2 regions of the Pseudoalteromonas apostichopi genome follow, and region 1 is predicted to be linked to the other one. Evidence: predicted binding sites of a transcription regulator. Region 1 holds the regulator's gene; the other holds the start of a gene.
What was found. Region 1 encodes sigma-54, which starts transcription at its own class of promoters, with help from an activator protein. Its sites were predicted from a motif close to GTTGGCACGNNNNTNGNNT; they were not measured.
Positions count from the first base shown of each region.

Region 2: QUE86_RS11610 (P-II family nitrogen regulator) is a predicted target of sigma-54. The motif match lies at 3,488-3,506, and genes of this name have one in related genera.

Region 1 covers NZ_AP028065.1:2,171,459-2,176,179, forward strand. The annotation lists gene QUE86_RS09750 (HPr family phosphocarrier protein) at 1-11, opposite strand, end outside; gene rapZ (RNase adapter RapZ) at 27-872, opposite strand; gene ptsN (PTS IIA-like nitrogen regulatory protein PtsN) at 873-1,325, opposite strand; gene hpf (ribosome hibernation promoting factor) at 1,329-1,616, opposite strand; gene QUE86_RS09770 (RNA polymerase factor sigma-54) at 1,644-3,140, opposite strand; gene lptB (LPS export ABC transporter ATP-binding protein) at 3,258-3,983, opposite strand; gene lptA (lipopolysaccharide transport periplasmic protein LptA) at 3,980-4,501, opposite strand; gene lptC (LPS export ABC transporter periplasmic protein LptC) at 4,491-4,721, opposite strand, start outside.
Region 2 covers NZ_AP028065.1:2,576,502-2,581,222, reverse strand. The annotation lists gene mrcB (penicillin-binding protein 1B) at 1-1,451, opposite strand, end outside; gene QUE86_RS11620 (YqaE/Pmp3 family membrane protein) at 1,543-1,704, opposite strand; gene QUE86_RS11615 (ammonium transporter) at 1,865-3,094, opposite strand; gene QUE86_RS11610 (P-II family nitrogen regulator) at 3,104-3,442, opposite strand; gene QUE86_RS11605 (diguanylate cyclase domain-containing protein) at 3,624-4,721, opposite strand, start outside.

The DNA.
Region 1 (4,721 bases):
TCAGCGCGCATTATAATAGTGCCTAATTAAATGTCTTGTTCACGGTGGCGAATTTTTACATTGTCATGGCTTTTAGCAAAACTCTCACCAATTGTTTGCGCTAAATAAACAGAGCGATGTTGGCCACCAGTACAACCAATGGCAATGGTAAGGTAACTTCGGTTGTTACGCTCTAAATGTGGTAGCCATGTTTGTACAAATGTTTGAATTTGCCATGTGAACTTTTGCACTATGCTGTGGCTAGCTAAGTAATCTTTTACTGGTTGATCTAGACCCGTTAGCGGCTTTAAATCAGGTTCCCAGTGTGGGTTAGGTAAAAAACGTGCATCAAATACGTAATCAGCTTCTTTTGGAATACCGTGTTTAAAGCCGAAAGACATAAAAGTGATAATCAGTTTTTTATCCTTTTTACCCAAAATCTTTTCGCGAATTGATTCTGCTAACTGATGAACACTGAGATCTGTGGTATCAATCATAAAATCAGCACGAGTGATCAACACATCGAGTAAGACTTTTTCTTGTTTAATAGCCAGATCAAGTGGCAAAGAATCAATGGATAATGGGTGTAAACGACGAGTCTCTGAAAAGCGTTTTATCAGGGTTTGGTCATCACTGTCTAAGTAAAAAAGTGTTGGATTTGCGAAACCAGGAAGGTACTCAAGAATATCATTAAATTCTTGCTGCTCTTTTGGAAGGTTACGCACATCAATACTGACCGCTATTTTATCGTAGTTATCTGATACGCTACGCACGAGCGAAGGCAGTAAATTGACTGGAATATTATCAACGCAATAATAACCTAAGTCTTCAAGTACTCGTAAAGCGACCGATTTACCTGAGCCTGAGCGACCGCTGATAATGATTAATTCCATTTATGCCTCTGCTGATATAACCTGAAACAGTTGCTGATCGGTAGTAGCACTACGCAGCTGTTTACAAAACTCTTTATCTTTAAGTCTATCAGCAATTGTTGATAAGGTCTTTAGATGAAGCTGAGAGTCACCATCTGGTACGATGAGTGCTACGAAAATGTCAACAGGGCGATTATCAATTGCATCAAAATTGATTGGGGATTCACTCACTATGACAAACGCCTGAGGTTCATCGGCGCCACTCATTCGGCCATGTGGAATAGCAATACCTCGGCCAATACCGGTGCTACCTAGCTTCTCTCGGTTGAGTAAAGCATTTAGGATATCTTGTTGAGATAAATGAGGAAGCTGCTGGTGAGCCAGTTCGCTGATATATTCAAGAATTCTTTTTTTGCTATTAAAAAGGACCGCAGCTTTGCTGCAGTCCTGATTAGTAAGTGAACTTAGTTTCATAATTTAATGTCGAGCTAATTTCTCTTTGTGTTTAATGACTTGGCGATCAAGCTTATCGATCAACGAGTCAATGGCTGCGTACATATCTTGATGTTCTGTAGAAGCGAACAATTCGCCTCCGTTTACATGTAAAGTTGCTTCTGCTTTTTGGCTTAATTTTTCTACATCTAGAATGACATGAACATTATTAATATGGTCAAAATGCCTTTCTAGTTTCGCAAACTTGGTGTTTACATAGTCTCTTAATGAATCAGTGATTTCTACATGACGACCAGTTAAATTTAGTTGCATAAGCATTTTTCCTTCTATGTAAAACGTCTAAATCAAACTCTTACGCTGATTAGACGGAGGTATTGCTAGAGACTCACGATATTTTGCAATTGTACGTCTAGCTACTTTAATTCCTTGCTCAGCCAATATATCTGCAATTTTGCTATCACTCAATGGTTTAGCCGAGTTTTCTGCAGCGACTAACTTCTTGATTAAAGCGCGTATTGCTGTTGAAGAACACTCACCACCATTTTCAGTGCTGACATGGCTTGAGAAGAAATATTTCAACTCAAAAATACCCCTAGGGGTATGCATATATTTTTGCGTTGTTACTCGTGAAATCGTCGATTCATGCATTTCGACCATTTCAGCAACATCATTTAGCACCATCGGCTTCATTGCTTCTGGGCCATGCTCAAAGAAAGCTTGTTGTTGTTGAACGATACAGTTGGTCACTTTTAATAGTGTATCGTTACGGCTTTCTAAGCTCTTAATAAACCACTTTGCTTCTTGTAAGTGAGAGCGAATAAATTGGCTGTCGCTACTTGATTTAACAGAGCGAGACATAGCCGCATATTGGCTGTTCACTCTAATCTTTGGCATACTATCTGGGTTTAACTCAACCACCCAGCGACCTTTTACTTTTTTCACTGATACATCAGGTATGACGTACTCAGACTCTTCGCGTACTATGCTATCCGCAGGCTTAGGGTTTAAGCTGTGAATTAGCGTCATTACTTCTTTAAGCTCATTTTCTTTAAGCTTAGTCTTTTTCATCAAAGTTCGATAGTCGCGACTCGCTAATAATTCGATATGCTCAGATAAAACCATTTTAGTTTCAGCTAAATATGGCGTGTTTGCATCGAATTGGCGAAGTTGAATACACAGGCATTCCTGTAAACTACGCGCCCCAATACCGACAGGATCAAACAATTGAATTCTCTTTAGGACCGCTTCGACTTCATCAAGTTCGATTTCTTCTTCATCACTATTTTGATTAAAGCTCTCGACGATATCTTCACAGCTTACCGTTAAAATACCAGAGTCATCGATAGCCTCAACAATTGCCACAGCAATCGCTTCATCAGTCGGACTAAAGGGAGTGAGCTGTAATTGCCACATAAGGTATTCGTGAAGGGTTTCGGTCGATGCACCTTGATAAATAGATTCATCTTCTGGCATTGGCCCTGATGATGTTGATGGAGCGGCACTCATGTACTCATCCCATGTAACATCCATGGCTAAATCGTCACTTACAGTGTCTTTATTTAGAGCATCACTGCTTTCTTGTTCATATTCGCTAGGTGCTTCGTCTGCAGAAGCGCTGACTTGCACATCGTCAGATTCAGCTTTTTGCTCATTTTTGCCGATGCTTTCTTCGTTGTAATCCGCTTCTTCCACTTCAAGTAAAGGGTTACTATCTAGCGCCTCTTGAATTTCTTGTTGGAGATCCAATGTACTGAGCTGCAACAAACGAATAGCTTGTTGCAGTTGTGGAGTCATTGTAAGTTGCTGGCCCATGCGCAGCTGTAATGATTGCCTCATGTATCCCTAACAATCCTTTTTTTAAGTTATCGATAACTGTGCAAAGACAGTTAAGTTATTATCGATTTATTGTCATTGTTATAAGTCTAGCAGATGCTCTAGTCGGTGGCGTAATGGTTACAGCCTAAATTGCTCGCCTAGATAAACATCGCGTACAGTTTGGTCAGCTAATACGTGCTCAGGTGTGCCTGATGCAATTAGCTCCCCATGAGAAACAATGTAGGCTTTTTCACAAACATCAAGGGTTTCTCGAACATTATGGTCAGTAATTAGTACACCAATACCACGATTTTTTAGGTGCTCAATAATTTTCTTTATATCTAACACTGAAATTGGATCAACACCAGCAAAAGGCTCATCTAAAAGGATAAATTTAGGATTAGCGGCTAATGCGCGAGCAATTTCAACGCGGCGACGTTCACCACCAGATAGCGCCATACCTTGACTATCACGGATGTGTTGGATGCTAAATTCATCTAATAAGCTATTTAGAGTTTCTTCCCGCGTGGTTTTATTTAGATCTTTACGAGTCTCTAAAATAGCCATCAAGTTTTGGTAAACTGTTAACTTTCGAAAAATCGAAGATTCTTGCGGTAGATAACCAATACCCAACCTCGCACGGCTGTGCATTGGCAAAAGGGTAATATCGTTATCATCGATGCTAATTTTACCTTTGTCGCTCGGAACTAGGCCTACAATCATGTAAAAAGTCGTGGTTTTACCAGCACCATTTGGGCCAAGCAAGCCAACAATACTGCCAGCTTCAACTTCCAGACCGACATTTTTAACCACTTGGCGGCCTTTGTAGCTCTTAGCTAAAAGCTCTGCTTTTAATGTGCTCATGGTTGGCCTTTATTGTCTTTTTTATTTTCAACAGGTACTAAAATAGTGTGTACACGATCTGATGAGTTTTCGTCTTTTTCAGCACTGATAAGCTGCTGAGCCATATCATAGGTAATGCTTTTCGCTGTTACTTTTTGACCAGCTTGGGTAACTTCAGCTTCACCGTTTAAGGTTAAGAAGCGTTTCGCAACATCATAACGAACTTCTTCAGCACTGGCGCTCATTACGGAACCATCCGTTTGTTTTTCTTCGAAGTAAGCTGGTTTGCCTGTTGCAATAATTAGCTCTACTGTACCTTCGGTATCACCGCCGTGTGCTTCAAGACGTTCTGCTGTAATACGACGATTACCATGCACGATCTCTACGTTACCTTCAAATATGCCAACGCCATCTTTTAGTTTACCAACTTGGCGATCTGAGCTAATGCTAATTTGTGCGCCAGTTTGCTCGGCAGCGGTGCCGGAAAACGCAATCAATAAGCTTGGGATCAGGAGTAATTTCTTCAGTTTATTGGTCATAGTATATGGTTCGTGTATGGTTAGTTAACTCAACAATTTCGGTTTTTAAATCGGCTTTTAAGCCTTTACCGGTAATCTTTAAATTCGGTCCTGTTAGTGTTACAGGTTGCTTTGAAAACATGGTCATTTTATTAATGTCGACATTAATGTTTTCTGCTTTTATATCTTCGATCATACCGTTATGGGTTAAGTTTTTAGCAACTACATCCCCTTCAAAAAT
Region 2 (4,721 bases), 410 kb from region 1:
TTACGCTTAGTATCTAGCACTCGGTTAAAACCAAAATAACGTACGTCACGACCTGCAACTAATGCTGAGACCCCACCCTTTTCAACATTAACAGAGATCATCGCCGCCTCAAGCTCTTCTGTTTTTGGGCGCCTTTCTAGGTAAGGTAAACTTGCTTCAATAGACTCTTCCATTGCTGTTTGCTTTTGTAAGTCAAAATAGGTGAAGACACGTACCCCAGCATCTAACACCTGCTGATCTGGTAACAAACGTTTTAATTCGCGATTAACCAACTCTAAGTAACCCGGATATGACTTTTGCAGGCTGTCTTTCATCGGTGCAATATCAATAGGACGCTTTAACGCCGCGCGGTATTCTCGAGTATCAATAAGCTTATTTTCAACCATTAAACGAAGTACGAGATCACGGCGCTCCATTGCACGTTCGCTATAACGACGCGGGTTGTAATACGAGGGACCTTTGACCATAGCCACAAGCAGTGCAATTTGATCGTATTCAAGTTCATCCACAGGTTTTGAGAAATAAAACTCAGCGGCAAGACCCATACCGTGAACACCTTGATTGTAAGACTGACCCAAATACACTTCATTGAGGTAGGCTTCTAATATTTCATCTTTGCTGTAGCGATAATCTAATATTAATGCGATAAGCGCTTCATTAAACTTACGCACCAGCGATCGCTCACGGGTTAAATAAATATTCTTTGCTAATTGCTGAGTTAAGGTACTACCGCCTTGCACTGTTCTACCAGCTTTAATATTACTGTATAGAGCGCGCATAATTGACCACACAGATACGCCGTGGTGTTGATAAAAATTACGGTCCTCAACCACCAGCAAGGTGTCTTTTAGCATCGGTGGAAATTTATCAAGCGGTACAAACTCACGATCTTGTTTTGAGTCATTACCAATTCGGGCAATTTGTACCGGCTCTAATCGCGCGCTGTTTAAACGACGACCAAACTTATCTTTGATTGTTGCTAACTTTTGCCCCGAAAAGCGCAGCTCAATTACTTGTGAATCTTCTAGGCCATCATAAAACTCAAACTCACGGCGATACACTTTAATACTATTGGCTGATTTAACATACTGACCGGTACGGCTTAGCTTATTTACAGATGAGTAATTTAAGCGGTTCAATTCCCAAATAACCTCTTGCTGAGACAAGTATTGCCCAGGATAAAAGCTCATTGCACGGGCATAAACTTGTGCTGGTAACTGCCATTTATTGCCTTCAAACTGACGGGTAATTTTGGCATCTAAATAAATTAGATACAGCACCATAGCAATAATCAATGCGAGCGAAAGCTTCCAAAAGATTGACCAAAGTTTTCTTGTTACACTGGCTTTAGCTGGGCCTTTGGGTGCGCGTGAGCGCTTAGTGGTATTTTTCTTTGATGCCGCCTTAGGTTTGCTAGACGACTTTTTTGCAGGAGTTTTTTTATCAGCCATTGAGTTCGCTATTGGTCAGTTAATTTTACAGGAATACACCTTAAACAGCGCAATGTTAACACCTGTAAAATTAACAGTCACTTAAACTCGTTTAGCGAGTACACAGCCATAGCGAGTGGATCACTGCTGGTATAAAAAAAATGAAGCATAAAATAATGTTAATCACTAAGTCTTTACCTGCACCCGCTTTTAAAAATACTGCCACAGGGGGTAAAAACAGTGAAATGATTATAAGTAAGAGTTTGTTATCCATAGTTTTTCCTTATTAGTTTGGAATTTAAAGCATAGTTCAAAAGTGACTATTTCGCTTATTAGAGAAAAGTTATTTAAATGCAAAAAAGCCCTACCTAAGTAGAGCTTTGATTTGAACACACAATGATATTGTTAGGTACGTGCTACTGCACGCACTGAGATTAGTTACTGCGAACTGATACAAACTCAGGGTAAGCATCAATACCACAGTCATGTTGATCCATACCGTTCAACTCTTCTTCTTCGGTAACACGGATACCCATGGTATTTTTCAGGATTGCCCACACGATTGATGATGCGATGAACACAAACCCTAAGATACATACTAAGCCAATTAATTGATTAACAAAGGTTGCATCTGAGTTTGAAAGTGGTACTAGCATGATACCTAATGAACCACACACACCATGTACAGAGATAGCACCCACTGGATCATCAATTTTTGCTTTATCAAGCGCAACAATACTAAACACAACCAGTGAGCCACCTAATAAACCAAGTAAACAAGCAAGTAATGGAGTTGGTGATGCTGGCTCTGCAGTAATTGTTACAAGACCTGCTAATGCACCATTTAGAACCATAGTTAAATCAGCTTTACCCCATAACACTTTACATACGAATAGTGCTGCAATAGCGCCGCACGCTGCTGCTGCATTAGTGTTTAAGAAGATTTTACCTACTGCTGTTGCATTTTCAGCGTCAGAAACAAGTAGTTGTGAACCACCGTTAAAACCAAACCACCCCATCCAAAGGATTAGTGTGCCAAGTGTTGCTAACGGTAAGTTAGAACCTGGAATTGGATAGATTTCACCGTTTTTACCGTATTTACCTTTACGAGCACCTAGGAAAAGTACACCAGCTAGCGCTGCCGCAGCACCTGCACCATGAACGATTGCAGAACCAGCGAAATCAACAAAGCCCATTTCAGATAAGAAGCCTGCGCCCCAAGTCCAGTAACCTTCGATTGGGTAGATAAAACCAGTTAAAACAACAGTAAAAACTAAGAATGCCCATAACTTCATACGCTCAGCCACCGCGCCAGATACGATTGACATAGCCGTTGCTACGAACACAACTTGGAAGAAGAAATCAGACTCTAAAGAGTGGTCCGCATCAGCAGCTTGAGTGCCAATTAATGCGCCAAATGAAGGAATGAAACCGCCTTCTGCATTATCAACATACATGATGTTGTAACCCACTAATAAAAACATAGTGCAGGCAATAGAAAATAGTGCAACGTTTTTAGTTAGGATTTCTGTTGTATTTTTTGCACGCACTAAACCTGCTTCCAGCATAGCGAAACCAGCCGCCATCCACATTACTAAAACACCCGACATTAAAAAGTAAAAAGTGTCGAGTGAGAACTTCAACTCTACGATAGTGTTTTCCATAATTCCCCCTTAAATTGCTTCTTCATCTAGTTCGCCCGTACGAATACGAACGATTTGGTCTAAGTCGTAAACAAAAATTTTGCCGTCACCAATTTTGCCTGTTGAAGCAATTTTTGTGATGGTTTCAACTACGCGTTGACAATTTTCGCTACGAGTTGCAATTTCAAGTTTGATTTTTGGAATAAAATCGACTTGGTATTCAGCTCCACGATATAGTTCAGTATGACCGCGTTGACGACCAAAGCCTTTTACATCAACAACTGTCATCCCCTCAATGCCTAAATCAGCCAATGCTTCACGTACATCATCAAGTTTGAATGGCTTTATTATTGCACTAATCATTTTCATAGTGGCCCCCTTCGGACGCTTATTGTTATCCTGTTGGTTTATACAATCCAACCTTTGTGCCATTATTTTTTATTCTTTAATATCAATTGGTTATGAATAAAAACTAGTTTTTGCACAAAAAAAATGCACCCTAATGGTGCATTTTTTTAACAATTAGCCAGCGCTGGTGCAGTAAGCACAACTATAACTGAACTAAGCAGTTCCGATCTTGCTGTTTGGCTTGATATAAGGCTTTGTCAGCAATGCGCATCGCAGCTGTAAGTGATACTTTTTGGAATAGGGTCATACCGATACTCATCGTTAATGAATAAGGCTCACCGTTAATTGAAAAAGCATGACTCGCTAACTGCTCTCTGAAAATATTGAGTTTAGATTCTGCGTTAGCTAAATTCATATTGTGCAGAACCACTGCAAATTCTTCGCCGCCAATTCTAGCGATAGTGAAGTCATCAAATTTAGTCTTTAAAAATGAAGACACTTGTTTTAGAGCCTGATCACCTGCTTCATGACCAAACTGGTCATTCACATTTTTAAAGAAGTCGATATCAAGCAAGGCCAGTACGTTTTCTTGCTCAACATTTTTAAGCAGTTTTTCTGCGTATTGATAAAAATAACGACGATTATGCAAACCAGTTAAATGGTCGCGGTATGCACTTTCTTTTATATCAGCTATTAAAGCTAACTGCTCCATGGTTTGCATAACACGGCAATGAAACTCTTCATTCATAAACGGCTTAGTTAAAAAGTCGTTTGCTCCGTATTTAATAAAACGCGCCGACAAGCCATGCTTACCCGCACCGGATAACCCGATAATTGCTAAGTCATCACGGCCACGGAAATTACGCACCGCTTTCACTAACTCAAAACCATCCATTGTTGGCATTGCATAGTCTGTAAGTAACAACTTAATCTCAGGGTCGTCTTTTAACATTTGCAATGCTTGCTCACCATCTTGGGCATCGCGTACATCAAACAATTGCTTTTCGAGCATTTGCTTCATTAAAGTGCGGCTCAATACTGAGTCATCGGCTACTAGCGCTTTACTCCCATCATTTCTAAGTAGTTGCGCAACAAGCTTTATCGCATAATGATATGAATCACGGTTATCTTTAACCACGTAATCTACTACACCAAGCTCTAACATTTGCTGGCGAATATATTCATCAATCTTTGATGTCAGGACAACGGTTGGAATATTTTTTGATAAGGTGTATTTAGCTACTTCGCCATTCATCGCATCAGGTAGCGTTAAATCGACTAAGGCTAAGGTGTAATCGTG